DNA from 2 places in the Arthrobacter sp. NQ7 genome. Region 1 is predicted to be linked to the other one. Evidence: predicted binding sites of a transcription regulator. Region 1 holds the regulator's gene; the other holds the start of a gene.
What was found. Region 1 encodes HrcA, which represses chaperone genes, less so after heat shock. Its sites were predicted from a motif close to TTNGCACTCGNNNNNNNCGAGTGCNAA; they were not measured.
Positions count from the first base shown of each region.

Region 2: the regulator HrcA is predicted to act here: its motif matches at 4,469-4,495, upstream of PUN71_RS04740 (FmdB family zinc ribbon protein).

Region 1 is NZ_JARFXU020000003.1:32,383-39,891, forward strand. It holds gene PUN71_RS04950 (GerMN domain-containing protein) at 376-1,293, shown strand; gene PUN71_RS04955 (16S rRNA (uracil(1498)-N(3))-methyltransferase) at 1,280-2,059, opposite strand; gene dnaJ (molecular chaperone DnaJ) at 2,062-3,189, opposite strand; gene hrcA (heat-inducible transcriptional repressor HrcA) at 3,274-4,287, opposite strand; gene PUN71_RS04970 (DUF3097 family protein) at 4,460-5,311, shown strand; gene PUN71_RS04975 (DUF4870 domain-containing protein) at 5,437-5,847, shown strand; gene hemW (radical SAM family heme chaperone HemW) at 5,901-7,130, opposite strand; gene lepA (translation elongation factor 4) at 7,156-7,509, opposite strand, start outside.
Region 2 is NZ_JARFXU020000002.1:415,993-423,501, forward strand. It holds gene PUN71_RS04710 (PEP/pyruvate-binding domain-containing protein) at 1-720, opposite strand, end outside; tRNA gene PUN71_RS04715 (tRNA-Ala) at 934-1,006, opposite strand; gene PUN71_RS04720 (hypothetical protein) at 1,175-2,077, opposite strand; gene PUN71_RS04725 (GNAT family N-acetyltransferase) at 2,141-2,803, opposite strand; gene galU (UTP--glucose-1-phosphate uridylyltransferase GalU) at 2,808-3,713, opposite strand; gene PUN71_RS04735 (5-formyltetrahydrofolate cyclo-ligase) at 3,818-4,438, shown strand; gene PUN71_RS04740 (FmdB family zinc ribbon protein) at 4,551-4,823, shown strand; gene cpaB (Flp pilus assembly protein CpaB) at 4,937-5,665, shown strand; gene PUN71_RS04750 (AAA family ATPase) at 5,769-7,509, opposite strand, start outside.

The sequences.
Region 1 (7,509 bases):
TGCGCGGAGCTCCGTGCCCAGTGATCCCTATATCTTACGCCAGCCCCTGCCAAGGCGGGGTCCATGCCCGGGTGGGCGGCGCCCTGCCGGGCCGGCGCCCCCGCAGGGTTCCCCGGTGCAGGATACGCAACTGCTGCTGCAGCGGGCAGCGTCAGACCGGGTTTGGTATCAACTTCATATCGGCCTCATATCGTTCCCGTTGCAGTTGGACCGCAGGAGCCAAAAGTGCCGTTGTGGAGTGGTCCCCCTATGCAATGCTGGGAAACCAGCATCTGCTGGAAAGCCAGGCCGCCAGGGGAACGGCCCGCCATGCCAGGAAAGGACAAGGGCAGGACAATGCCGGTTTCCTCTGTGCCCGAACGGGCAGGACGATCGATGGGGCGCCTGCGCCCGGCCGTCCTTGCGGGGATCCTCGTGTTCGTCCCCGTTCTTGCGGGCTGCACTGCGGAGGGCGGACCGGCCCCGACCGGCACCACCGCATCCGTTCCGGCGACGGGCGGAACCATACCGGATGCTCCGGCCACCAGCGCGCCACTGGAAACGACCCAGTCCTCCAACAAGGCTCCGGTGTACTGGATCGGCCGCAGCGGCGGAAACACCTTCCTGTACCGCGAGTTCCGGGACGTCCCGGAGCAGGAGAATCCGGTGACGCGGGCGCTGCGCGCGATGATGTCGGAGAAGCCGCTGGATCCCGACTTCTTCACGCCCTGGCAAAACCCAGACAAGCTTGCCACCTCCATTTCGGGCAAGGACATCATCACCGTGGATGTCTCTTCCGACGCCTTCAACAGCAACCTGGACGCCGACATGGCCGCGCGCGCAATCCAGCAGTTGGTCTATACGGCCACGGCTGCCGCCGCCAGTTCCGGCCTGATCGACACCGGCCAGCAGGTCAAGGTCAGGATCCTGGTGGACGGCCACACGGACTATGTCGCTTTCGGCAAAGTGCAGCTGGGTGCCCTGATGACCCGCGCTGCCGGCCTGGTGGCACCGATCTGGATCATCGATCCGCAGGAGAACGCCGAAGTGGCCGCCGGGAGCGTCAAGATCACCGGCCGCAGTACATCTCCTGGCGCGAAGCTTCGCTGGCAGATCCTGCAGTCCCCCGACGACAGCACCAAGGCTCCGTTCCTGACGGGCGAAACCACGGCGGCCGCGGAACAGGGGCAGGCCGGCGTTTTCACGCTGGCCCTCAACCTGCCCGCCGGCGACTATGAACTGCGGGTGGCGCAGGCAGGGGCCGGAGGCGAGCCGGACCGGAACGAGGACACCAGGTCCTTCAAGGTCCGGTAGGAGTCCAGCGGCCAAGGATGTCGCTGGCAAGGACGACGGCGGCCGGCCCCGCTGTGGAGGAGCGCAGGACGTGGTGCCCCAACAGGGCAGTCACGGCGCCTTTGTCGCAGAGCCTGGTGACCTCGCGGGGACTGATCCCGCCCTCCGGTCCCACGATGAGCAGGATTTCACGTGCACCGGGACCGGTTTTTCCCTGCCAGTCCTCGAGGACGGTTCGCAGCGGCCGGACAGCGTCCTCGTGCAGGATGACAGCCAAGTCCGCTGCTTCCACGGCCGCGGCGAGTCCGGCTGTTTCGACGGCGGGGCGCACCTCGGGGATCCACGCGCGCCGCGCCTGTTTGGCGGCCGCCGCTACCGTGGACTCCCATTTTGCGTGTGCGCGCGCTGCCCGGTCGCCCTTCCAGCGGACGATGGAACGCTCAGACTGCCACGGGATGACGGCGTCGATGCCCAGTTCGGTAGCGGTCTCGATGGCCAGCTCGTCACGGTCTCCCTTGGCCAAGGCCTGGACCAGTACCAGCCGGATGTCCGGCCTCTCTTCAATGCTGAGCTCTGCGCATTCGACGTCTAGGGCGGAACCGGCGGCCGAGACCACTTTCCCGGTCATCCGCGTACCGGCGCCGTCCACGATGTCCACCGCTTCGCCCGGAGACAGCCGCTTGACGGTCACCGCGTGCCGGGCCTCTGGGCCCTCGAGGAGGAACATGCTCCCCGCTGTCATCCCTGACAGTGAACCGGCGGAGGTGAAGAAGACGGGGTTGCTCACCGCTACAGGTTACCGAACCGGTCCCGGAGCTTGGCGAACATCCCGCCGCTGGCGGCGAGCTTGCCCTCGGTGATCTGTTCGCCGCGGAGCTTCGCCAGCTGGCGCAGCAGGTCCTCCTGGGCGGAGTCGAGCTTGGCCGGAGTGTCCACCTGCAGGTGGACCTTCAGGTCGCCCCGGCCGTAGCCCCTCAGGTGGGTGACACCCAGTCCGCGCAGGGTGATGATTTCCCCTGACTGGGTACCGGGCTTGACGTCGATCTCCTGGGTGCCGTCGAAGGTCTCCAGGCTGACATCCGTACCCAGCGCAGCCGCGGTCATGGGGATGTGCAGGGTGGCATGCAGGTCATCGCCTTCGCGCACATAGGTGGCATCGTTGTTGACGCGGATTTCGACGTACAGGTCGCCGGCGGGGCCCCCTGCCGGTCCGGCCTCGCCCTGGCCGGAGAGCTGGATGCGGGTTCCGGTGGCAACGCCCGCGGGAACCTTGATGGTCAGCGAGCGGCGGCTGCGGATGCGGCCCTGGCCGCTGCACTCGTTGCAGGGGTCCTTGATGACCGTGCCGAAGCCTTCGCAGGTGCCGCAGGGGGCTGCGGTCATGACCTGGCCCAGGATGGAGCGGACGGCCCGCTGCACCTGGCCGCTGCCGCCACAGATATCGCAGCGCTCGGGATGGGTCCCCGGACGGCAGCAGGATCCATCACACGTGGGGCAGACCACGGCAGTGTCCACTTCGAGTTTCTTATTGACGCCGAAGACGGCGTCGCGCAGGTCAATCCGGACGCTGATAAGGGCGTCCTGGCCACGCCGGACCCTGGACGCGGGGCCGGCGCTGCCGCCGGCACCGAAGAAGGTGTCAAAAATGTCCTGGAAGGCAAAGCCCTGGCCTGCGTAGCTTGCACCGCCGAAGCCATTGTCCGTGCCGTTCTCGTTCCCGGTGGTGTCATAGACCCGGCGCTTCTGGGGATCGGAAAGGACCTCGTAGGCGTGAGTTACCGCCTTGAAGCGTTCCGCAGCGTCGTCACCGGGGTTCACGTCCGGGTGGAGGGTGCGGGCCAGCTTGCGGTAGGCCTTCTTGATCTCCTCCCCGGTAGCTTCGGGTGAGACTCCAAGGACGTCATAGTGGCTGCTCAAAGTTCGTATCTCTTCCTTGTTGTACTGCGTTCAGTCGGCGGCCAAGCTCTTGTCTTCCGGCCGGACAGCTCCGGCGGCAAAGAGTCAGGGCCCCAAAATCCTGGAAAGGTAGCGGGCTACTGCCCTGACGGCGGCCATGGTGGTGGGATAGTCCATCCGGGTCGGGCCGAGGATTCCTACTTTCGCGGCGCTGTCCGGACCATAGCCGGTGGCCACCACGGATGCCTCGGCGAGTCCGTCATAGGGGTTTTCCCGCCCGATGCTCACAGCCACACCGCGGTGGTCCTGCGCCATTTCACTCAGCAGGCGCAGCATCACCACCTGCTCCTCGAGCGCCTCCAGCACCGGGCCGATGCTGAGCGGGAAATCCACGTTGGACCTGGCCAGGTTGGCGGTCCCGGCCATGACCATCCGGTCCTCCCGGCTGCTTTGCGCCAGTGCCTCCAGCCCCAGGGCCAGGGCGTGTGCTGCCTGGCGCTGCGCGTGGGGCGTGGCGGCCACGACGGCGGGAAGCGCCTGCGCAAGCTGGCTCAGCCGGGTTCCGCCCAGGGCACCAAGGAACCGGGTACGGAGCTCGGCCAGCACGTCGTCACCAAGGTCCTGTCCGACGTCGATGACGCGCTGCTCCACTTTGCCGCTGTTGGCGATCAGGACCACCAGTACTTTGCGCGGGGCCAGCAGGACGAATTCGATGTGGCGGACAAGTGCCCGGCTCAGGTGCGGGTACTGGACCACGGCCACCTGGTTGGTCAGTTGCGACAGCAGCCGGACGGTGCGTTCCAGGACGTCATCGAGGTCATCTGCACCTTCCAGCAGGGACTGGATGGCCCGGCGCTCGGCGGCGGACAGGGGTTTCACGGCCGAAATCTGGTCGACGAAAAGCCGGTAGCCCTTGTCGGTGGGAATCCTGCCGGCACTGGTGTGCGGGGCCGTGATAAGCCCTTCATCCTCCAGCGCTGCCATGTCGTTGCGGATGGTGGCGCTCGAAACGCCAAGGTGATGCCGCTCCACCAGGGCCTTCGACCCCACGGGTTCGCGGGAGTGGACGTAGTCCTCAACGATGGCCCGCAGTACTTCCAGTTTGCGTGGCTCGCTCACTCTCCACCTCCATCCATGGTCCGGGGCGCGCGCCCCGCCCGGTGCCAGCCAGGGGTTAGCACTCGACATGCCTAAGTGCTAACAGTCTATTATGCCTTGCCCCGTTGTTAGCATTGGTACCGCTCCGGGCGAAATTCCGGGGCCAGGGACCTAGTGCTAGGCGGATGACTTCATGGATTACCAGAACTGGGGACCCCGGGGAATCTCCGCTCCAGCCCGGACGGAACTTCCCGAGGTTCCCGTCCAGCGCGGCATGGTGCTTGAGGAAGTCCAGTCCGGCTGGGTGGGGGCCGTGACGCGGGTGGAGAAATCCGGCGGGATGCACGTGGTGGCGCTGGAGGACCGGCGGGGCAAGTCGCGGACTTTCCGGCTGGGATTCGGTTTCCTGCTCGACGGCCAGCCCATCCGGCTGATGCCGCCGGCACCCAAGGCTGCAGCCACCGGAGCAGCCGCCGGGCGGACCGCATCCGGGTCCGTGCGGGTGGAAGGCCAGCGCGCCCAGGTGGCGAAGTCCAGCCGGATCTGGGTGGAAGGCAAGCACGACGCCGAACTGGTGGAGAAGGTCTGGGGAGACGACCTGCGCGTGGAGGGCATCGTCGTCGAGCCCCTGCACGGTATCGACGACCTGGCCGGCGCTGTCGCCGCGTTCAAGCCCGGCCCGGGCCGGCGGCTGGGTGTGCTGGTGGATCACCTGGTCCCCGATTCCAAGGAATCGCGCATAGCGGACGCCGTCATGGCTTCCCCGGGGGCCGCTAGCAACGTCCTGATTGTCGGCCACCCCTATGTGGACGTCTGGCAGGCCATCCGGCCCGCCGTCCTGGGCATCGACAAATGGCCCGCCGTTCCCCGCGGGCAGGACTGGAAGACCGGGATCCTGAAAGCGTTCGGCTGGCCGCACGCCACCAAGGAAGACATTGGGCTCGGATGGCAGAAACTGCTGGGGGCCGTCCGCACGTACGCCGACCTGGAAGCGTCCCTCCTGGGACGGGTGGAGGAGGTCATCGACTTCCTCACCGTGCCCTGACGGCCGGGCAGGTGCCCAACAGCCAGTATTCTTGGTATTGCGGGTGCCTTGCAGACATACACGGCACACCCCCACCGCGCCAGAACATGAAGCCAGCACCACTTGCACCTCCGAAGGAACAGACTGTGGCAGACAACGCACGTGATCACAGGGACGGCCAGGGCCGTTCCGAGTACCATGGCGTCCCCGCCAATGCGCTGCCGCTGACGGCCAGCGAAGACCGCCAGTGGGCCACGCTCGCACATTTCGGTGGAATCCTGGGATGCGTCCCGTCGCTGCTGATCTACCTGATCTTCCGGGACCGCGGACCGTTCACCGCCCAGGAATCGAAGGAAGCACTGAACTTCAGCCTGCCGCCCACCATCGCCGCCGTGCTGGCCAACATCCTGGTGTTCATCCCCTACGTGGGAAATATCTTCGCCGTCATTGCCACGCTGATCTGGGTGGCGCTCACCTGCTTCTCCGTGGCAGCGGGAATCCACGTCAACCGGGGCCAGCCGCACCGGTACCAGTTCAACCTTCGCTGGATTAAGTAAGCGGCGTTCCGGACCCACCGCTGGCGTCCGGATTCCCGGAAGGACCCTCCGCGTCAGTCCGGGAGGATCCGGCGGACCACTGCGTCGGCCAGGAGCCTGCCCCTCAGCGTCAGGACCAGCCGTCCCCGGAAGGCGTCAGCCGGTTCCACGAGGCCGTCAGCGATCAGGCCGGCCACCTGGTGCCTGCCGCCGGCAGTAAGCGTCGACAGGTCCAGCCCCGACTGCAACCGCGCTTCAAGCATCACCCGTTCCATGGTCCGGGTCTCCGCATCCAGCGTTTCCCTGCCCGCCGCAGGCGACAGCCCCTGGGACAGCCGGTTGGCATACGCTGCCGGATGCTTGACGTTCCACCAGCGGACACCGCCAACGTGTGAGTGGGCGCCGGGCCCGATGCCCCACCAGTCATCGCCCCGCCAGTAGGCAAGGTTGTGCCGGCACGCCTGCTCAGGCGTGCGCGCCCAGTTGCTGACCTCGTACCAGCCAAGCCCGGCTTCGGTAATCAGCTGGTCGGCAAGCTCGTATTTGTCAGCGTGGTCGTCGTCGTCAATTCCCGGGACTTCGCCGCGGCGCATCTGCGCGGCCAGCTTGGTGCCCTCCTCAACGATCAGCGCGTAGGCGCTGATGTGGTCGGGCCCATACGAGAGCGCGGTGTCCAGGGAGTGGCGCCAATCGGCCAGCGACTCCCCCGGAGTTCCATAGATCAGGTCCAGGCTCACGGCGAGCCCCGCTTCGCGGGCCCACTGCACCACCTGCGGCACCCGGCTGGGAGTATGGGTGCGGTCCAGGACCTTGAGCACATGCGGAACGGCGGACTGCATGCCGAAGGAGACCCTGGTGAAGCCCGCCTCCTTGAGGACCGCCAGGGACTCGGGCGTGACCGAATCAGGGTTCGCCTCGGTGGTCACCTCGGCACCATCCTCGATTCCCCACTGGTCGATCGCCGACCGGAGGATCATGGCGAGGTCGTCCGCGGGAAGCAGAGTGGGCGTGCCGCCCCCGAAGAAGACGGTGCTGAGCTTCCGCTCCGGCAGCCCTGACCTCGAGAGCACCGCCGCCGCCAGCGACACCTCCGATACCGCGGTTCCGGCATAGGCGTCCTGCGACGCCCCGCCGCCGAGTTCGGTGGCGGTGTAGGTGTTGAAGTCACAGTAACCGCACCGGACGGCGCAAAACGGAATGTGGACGTACAGGCCAAAGGCCCGGACCGCCGCACCGTCCGCTGCCTGGTCAGGCAACAGACCGTCCGACGGCGCCGGGTCGCCGAGGGGAAGCACGCTGGGCATCAGCGGGTCCCCCGCTGTGCGGTGGTCACTTCTTCTTGGCCTTGTCCTTTGATTCGTCGGTGGTGAGGGCGGCGATGAACGCTTCCTGCGGCACCTCCACGGTGCCCACCATCTTCATGCGCTTCTTGCCTTCTTTTTGCTTCTCCAGCAGCTTTCGCTTACGGGAAATGTCACCGCCGTAGCACTTGGCCAGCACGTCCTTGCGGATGGCGCGGATGCTTTCCCGGGCGATAATCCGGGAACCGATGGCCGCCTGGATGGGCACTTCGAACTGCTGCCGCGGAATGAGTTCGCGCAGCTTGCCGGTCATCATCACACCATAGGCGTAGGCCTTGTCCCGGTGCGTGATGGCGCTGAACGCGTCCACCTGCTCGCCCTG
Region 2 (7,509 bases), on a different contig from region 1:
ACTGCGGGCGGCCAATCCGCTGCCGCCGGGGCTGAAGGAGCGTAATCTGCCCGCAGGGTCAAGGACATAACGGTCCGGAGTGACCTCGCCTGAAACGATCGCCTCGCCCAGGCCCCGCCCGGCATCGATGACAATCTCGCGGCGTTCCCCGGTCACCGGATTGGCGCTGAACATGACGCCGGCGGTATCTGCCTGGACCATCTCCTGCACCACAACGGCCATGGCCACGACCGCAGGGTCGATGCCCTGGCGGCGCCGGTACGAGATGGCGCGTTCCGTCCACAGGGAGGCCCAGCAATCGACCACAGCCTGCATCACCGCGTCCTCGCCGGCAACATTGAGGTACGTGTCCTGCTGGCCCGCGAACGCCGCACCCGGCAGGTCCTCCGCCGTGGCGCTGGACCGCACTGCTACGGGGCCGCTGCCGAGGGCAGCGTAGGCAGCGGCGATATCTTCGCGAAGCTGCCCGGGGATCCTGGCTGCGCTGAACAGCTGCCGCATCTCAGAGCCGGGCGCATCTGCCTCAACCAGGGCCGCCAACGATTCCCGCAATCCGGACTCCGCGAGCACTGTGCGGTAGCCCGCCGTCGTCACGACAAACCCCGGCGGAACCGGAAAACCTGCCCGCACGAGTTCACCGAGGTTGGCGCCCTTGCCGCCGGCCAGCGCACGGTCCCGGACCCCGAATTCCGCCAGGTTGCCTACAGTCTTGTCGTCCACCCGGGCTCCTGACGTTTCCCGACCAATATTTCCTTCAAGCTAGGCCTAAGACAGGCGGCGCACAACTGGACGTATGGGTGCAGATGTTGCCAGGGCGGGACGCCAACGGGGCGGGGACCTGCAGGGGAAGAACCGGGGAGGCTTGTGCGGCGGTGCTCATTTGGAGCTGCGATGCCTGCGGGGCTGCGCTCATTCTGGCGCTGTGATGACTTGTGGAGCTAAGGAGATTCGAACTCCTGACCTCTTCGATGCGAACGAAGCGCTCTACCAACTGAGCTATAGCCCCCGATCGTGGCCGCTCCTGCGGGGAAAAACCGCTGGTGCGGAACCGGTGTCCCTAGGCTACAAATAATCCTTGCCCAACGCCAATTCACGGCCCCACGCCACTCCGCGGCCCAACGCCAATCCGCGCCGCCTGGACGTTCGCGCCCTCGCCCGGTGCCGCCGTCGGGCCTTATGCCCGGCGGCGCTGCAGAACGTCGTCCAGATTACTCAGGGCCTTCTGGGCCTTGGACAGCTGCTGTGCTTCCGCCGCAGCCGCTGCCTCTGCCGCCGGCGCGGCGGCCCCCTTCTTCAGTGAGGGTTTGCCGACGGCTTTAGGCGCCTCGGGAAGTTCGAGCGGCTCCGGCTCGGGACGTTCAGCCTTGGCTGCCTCCACGTAGACGGGCTTGGGCACCTCCACGGGCTCCCAGGGGGTGCCGGAGGCAGCCGCAGCCGCACTCGTATCGCCCGCGGCCACAGCGACGGCGAGGGCCGCTTCACGCAGTTCCACGGCAGTAAGCGGCTTGACCTTAGCCTGCCCGGCCTCGGCATCGAAGAGCGGGCTTTCCGGACGGGCCGGTGCTGCCTCAGGCTTGGGCGGAACGGCAACAGCCTCGTCACGGCGGGGTGCAGGCGCGCTCATGGCAGATCGGAATGCCGCGTTGACCTTCGCTTTGCGGTCCCGGACGGCGAGCCACCGCAACAGGGCCACCGACCCCACGGTCAACAGGGCGCAGGTGACCGGAAGGGCGGCCGAACCGATGCCGAAGGGCAGCAGCACACCCGAGATGAATGCGGTGAGAAGGGACAACAGCCCCACAAGCGCAAGGGCGGTCCGGCCATAACGGATGCGGAGCTTCGCCGGAGCCGGCGTGCTCGCAGTTCCGGCAGCGGATCCTGCACTCTTCCTGGGTTCCATGGCTTTCTCCTGCTGGGCGGCGACATTCAATACCAGGCCGGCGGGCGGGTCCGGCCTGTCATCGGCGGGGGTGTCTGCCAGGAAGTCGACGGCGGGCTGGAACTGGTGCCGGCGGTTCCGGAGGACGTAAGGGGCAACCCATACAATCCAGAGCGCGACGGCAACCACGAGGATCACTGAGCTGCTAAGGGGGAAGTCCACACTCAAAACCGTATGAGCATCATGCCTGCTCAGGCCGCATTACCAAGGGTGTGTCGTGCCCCCGGAGGCAAACGGCGGGTTTTGTGAACGGCGCGACGCCAACCATGGGCCCAGGAGGCCTTCCGGGACCTCTTCCGATGTGAGGGCGAACGACCGGTGGTCCGCCCATTCGCCGTTGATGTGCAGGAACCGCGGCCGGTACCCCTCGTCCCGGAACCCCAGCTTCTCCACCACCCGGAGGCTCGGTCCGTTCTCCGGCCGGATGTTGATTTCCATCCGGTGCAGGCCCAGGGTCCGGAAGCAATGGTCCGTCACCAGGGCCACGGAGGTGGGGGCTATCCCCCGCCCCGCCCGCTCCTGGTCCACCCAATACCCCAGGGTGGCCATCATGGCCGAACCCCAGACAATCGAGGACACGGTCAGCTGCCCCACAATCGCGGGGTTCCTGAGGCCCGGCGTCCACTCGGTGATCAGAAAGGGAAGCGCCGTGGCCTGGGCGGCCTGCATCTTCAGCGAGCGCACCATGTGCCGGTAATCGGGCAGCCCGCCGGCCGGATCCGGGTTGGAGGCCTCCCAGGGCGCCAGCCACGCACTGTTCCGCGACCGGACTTCCGTCCACTCCTTCTTGTCGCGGTAACGGATAGGCCGAAGGACCAGGTCGCCGCATTCGAGGGTGACCGGCCAAATGGGACCGCTCTGCATGGCGCTACCGGGAGAGGCCGGCGGTGAAGCCCGGCAGCCATTCCCGCAGGCCGGGACCCAGGTCTTCGCTGTCGATGGCGAGCTGGACGCAGGCCTTGAGGTAGCTGAGTTTGTCCCCCGTGTCGTAGCGGCGGCCGCGGAACACAACCCCGTACACGCCGTGGCCCTCGGCGTCGCCGGATGCCAGTTCCTGCAGGGCGTCCGTCAGCTGGATTTCGCCGCCGCGTCCCGGCTTGGTGTGTTCGAGGACGTCGAAGACCGCCGGGTGCAGGACGTACCGCCCGATCAGGGCAAGGTTGGAGGGCGCTTCCTCAGGCGAAGGTTTTTCGACGAGCCTGTTGACGCGGACGTAGTCCCCGCCGTCGATCGCCTGGACGTCCGCGCAGCCGTACGCGCTGATCTGCGAGGGTTCAACTTCGATGAGCGCGACGACAGACCCGCCAGTTTTCGCCTGCACGTCAATCATGGTGCTGAGGAGTTCGTCGCGGGCGTCAATGAGGTCATCCCCCAGCAGGACCGCGAAGGCCTCGTTGCCCACGTGCTGCTTTGCCCGGAGCACTGCGTGGCCCAGGCCATGGGGGTCGCCCTGCCGGACGTAGTGGATGTCACCCAGCTGGCTTGCCGCCTGGATGGACGCCAGCTTCTCCGTGTCCCCCTTGTCCTCAAGGGTCGATTCGAGGGAGGGAACCCGGTCGAAATGGTCTTCAAGGGCCCGCTTGTTGCGGCCTGTAATCATCAGGATGTCGTTGAGGCCCACGTGCACGGCTTCCTCCACCACATACTGGATGGCAGGCTTGTCCACGACGGGCAGCATTTCCTTGGGCATCGCCTTAGTGGCAGGCAGGAACCTGGTGCCCAGGCCCGCTGCGGGAATGACGGCTTTGCGGACTCTGGGGTTACTGGTGTTCACCGGTCTAATCTAGCGTCAGTCAGGCGTTTCAGTAACCACCGGCGCGGCGGCCCCGCGCCCGGACCGCGAAGCCACGGCATCGCGGGCCACCCAGGAAGGACACCATGCTTCAGGAGACCAACGCAGTCAAGGACGATATCCGCGCCGCCCACCGGCGGCGGCGGGCAGGCCTGTCACCGGCGCAGCTGGAGGCCGCTGGTTCCGCCCTGGCCATCCACGGGGAAGCCTGGGCGGGCAGGGTCACCGGCGGCAGCCCGGGAACTGCCTGCGTGTACCTCGGCGTGGGACAGGAACCGCCCACCTTGCCGTTGATTGCTGCGCTGCACCGAAGCGGCCACAGCGTCCTGCTCCCCGTCTGTGAGCCGGGACGGGAACTGAGCTGGGTGTACTGGACGCCCGGGACAGGATTCGAGCGCAGCAAATATGCGCCGATCCTGGAACCCGCGGGAGTCCGCCACGGCCCGGAGACGGCCGGAGGCGCGGCGATGCTCTTCATTCCGGCCACAGCCGTGGACCTCGCGGGAAACAGGATTGGCCAGGGCGGCGGGTACTACGACAAATTCCTGGGGCACCTTGCTACGGCGGGGAAGGAAATTCCGCTCGCCGCGGTTATTTATGACGAAGAATTGCTGCCCGCCGGCCGGATTCCCGCAGAGGAGTTCGACCGGCCGGTCCCGGCGGTGCTCATGCCCTCCGGGTACCGGCCCCTGGCGGGCGGCGCCTGAGCCCGGGGCTGCCGGACCCAGATGATAGAATTAGCACTCAGGCCCTGCGACTGCTAATGGTTTACCAGTTGGCAGCACGGGACCTCTCGTTTGCCCAAGAGGAGGAGCACCAGTGCCTACATATGCTTACGCCTGCAAGGATTGCGGCCACGCCTTCGACATTGTCCAGTCGTTCTCGGACAGCAGCCTGACGTCATGCCCGGAATGCGGGGGAACGCTGCGCAAGAAGTTCAACAGCGTCGGCGTCGTCTTCAAGGGCTCGGGCTTTTACCGCACTGATTCCCGCGACTCCAAGGGCAGCTCTGTCTCCCCCGCACCCTCCGCGGCTCCGGCTGCACCGGCTCCCGCACCTGCCGCTTCCGCGCCCGCAGCAGCCGCCAGCTAGGACTTCCACGCCATGACGACGGCGGCCGGCGCCTTCCTGCGCCAGGCCGCCTTTGTCCACATAGGCGCAGTCCAGCCTCCCTGGCGTGCCGCCCCGCCCCGTAGCGTGGGCGCATGCCGATACTTTCCCGCCCTCACCGCAACGGCCCGGGGTGGCCCGCGGGCACCTCTTCCCCGGGACGCCGTCCCGGATACCGTTCGTTCCGCTCCCGGTTTGCCGGCTGGCTGAGCCGCAACCGACGCCTCGCTGCAGCCCTGCTCTTCTGCGCGGCGGCGGCCATCACGGTGCAGCAGCTCACTCCTGCCCCGGTATCGACCGTCACGGCCCTTGCCGCTGCCAGGGACCTCCCTGCCGGCACCGCAATGACGGCAACCGACCTGGCCCGTGTCCAGGTGCCGCCGGGGATGATGGCTGCAGGATTCCTCCGCGACGACGCAGCCGCCACCGGGAAGCAGCTTGCTGCCCCGATGCGCAAAGGACAGCTCCTCACCGATGCTCAGCTCCTGGGCCCCGGGCTCCTCGCTGGTGCGCCTCACGGCTCGGCCGCCGTTCCCCTGCGCATGGCGGATGCGTCATCCATCCAGCTGGTCTCTCCCGGCCAGTTGGTCAACGTCGTACTGACATCAGCCAACGGCTTCGACCAGCAGGGGCCATCCGAGGTTCTCGCCTCTGCCGTCCCGGTGCTGTGGACATCCAACAAGGGTGGGCAGAGCGGCCAGTGGCTGGGCACCACGGAGACGGACGGGCTGATCGTCGTGGCAGCCACCGCGGAGCAATCCTCCCGCCTGGCCGGTGCCTCCACCCAGGGCAGGCTGTTCTTCGTCCTCGTCAGCCCGCCCTAAACCCTCGGGAACCCTCACCAGTGGAACCCCTCACCAGCGGGAACCCTCACCAGCGGGACACCGCAGCGGGACCAGGCGCCACCCGTCCGGGCGCCGCAGGCCCTTAGCCCCAGTGCGGCGGCCGCTGTTCCTTCAACCAGGCGTCGTGGTCATCGTCCCGGTCACCCCAGCTGCGGGCGTCGTCCTCGGCGGCCTTGGTCGGAAGGAGGTCCCCGGTGCCGGCCTTTGCCGTCCGGGCGGCAGGCCCGTCCGAAGCCGGCTTCGCGGCGCCACCTGCGTCACCCTGGGTTTCAGGTTCCGCGGTCCCGCTGCCGTTCGCAGTGTTGCCGTTTACGCTGTTTTCGTCCACAGCGTTGTCGTTCATCCCGCTGCCGTCCACAGCGTTGCCGTTCATCCCGTTGCCGTTCCGGCGCGGATCTTCCTCGCGCACGTGTCCTCCGCTGATCCCGTTCACGGCCAGGTCTCCCTCCGTCCCGCTGTTTCCTGTTGGGGAGTCACCGGCCGTGGAGGCCGTTTCCCTGTTGTCGGGGGCACTGGCGCGGCGTCCCTGCCCGTTACGGCCGAAGCCGGTGCCGGCGGCGTCCGATCCTGCCTGGTGCCCGTTCCCGCCGGCGTCCTGCCGGCTTCCGCTGTCATCGCCGCGGTCGTCGCTGGGCAGGTAGGAAACACCACCCGGCGCAGAAGTGCCCATTCCATGGAACGCCTGGTCGAAGTCATCGTCAAGGAATCCTGCAGAGGGCGTGGTCCTGGCCGGCAACACCATCTTTTCCAGCCCAAGGTAGCCGGCGATACGGTCTGCGCAGGACGAAGGATCGGTGAAGACCTCGATGGTCCAGAGCGGCATATAGCGCCACCCCAGCCGCTCCAGCAGTTGAGGCCGCAGCCGGCTCCGTTCACGCACGCTCATGGTGCGGTACTGCGCAGTGCCGTCGGACTCAATGGCTACGGGCCGTGGAAGGTCGGACTCGTCCTGGCCCATGGTGTTGAGGGGGTCGGCGGCGGCAACAACGTCGATGGCGCCGTCGTACTGGTGCCAGACCCTCGCCCCGCGGGCCCGCAGCCGGTCGCCCAAGTCCGCGACCAACGGATCTGCCCCCAGTGCCTGTTCGCTGGCGGCCGCCCGGGACGCGGGGGTACCCAGGTCGGTGTTGCCGGAAATCTCCCGGTCCAGCAGCGTGTACAGGTCCACCGCGCCGTGGGTGAGCCGGGTGTGGTCCAGGTCCTCGGGACGGAAGCAGGTCAGCACGTGCATGGAACGGCGTGCGCGGGTCATGGCCAGCGCAAATTTCTCCCTGCCTCCTTCCGCGGAGAGCGGCCCGAAGTTGTGCAGCGCCCGGCCGTGCGGGGTCCGCCCGAATCCCGGCGAGAAAATGACGTGGTCGCGGACCAGTCCCTGGGCCCTTTCCAAGTCGACCACCCGGAAGGACTCCGGGCCGGCGCCGAAGAATCCGGCCAGGCCCGGCTGGTTGGACAGCTGGAGCCGGATGGACTCGCCGATCCGCGCGGCGTGCCGCAGGCTGGCGGTAACCACGGCGAGGGACGTCCGCGGGCGCATGCGCGCGTGCTCGAAAACCAGTTCCACGACGCGGTTGACCTCGGCCACCACGGATTCCACGCCTTCGTGGTCCGCGCTGGGAAGCCCCGTGCCGTCAGGAAGGTACTCCACCAACAGGGAGCGGTCCAGCCCGGTCGCGGACTGACCTTCCGGCAGCCGGCGCAGGCCACCGTCGTAGAAGTTCTTGCTCAGTTGGAGGACAAGGTCCTCGTCCACCGCGCGGTACACCACGTTGAGCTGCCACACCGGCAGCACGGCCGACAGTGCCGTAAAGGCGCTCTCGACGCGC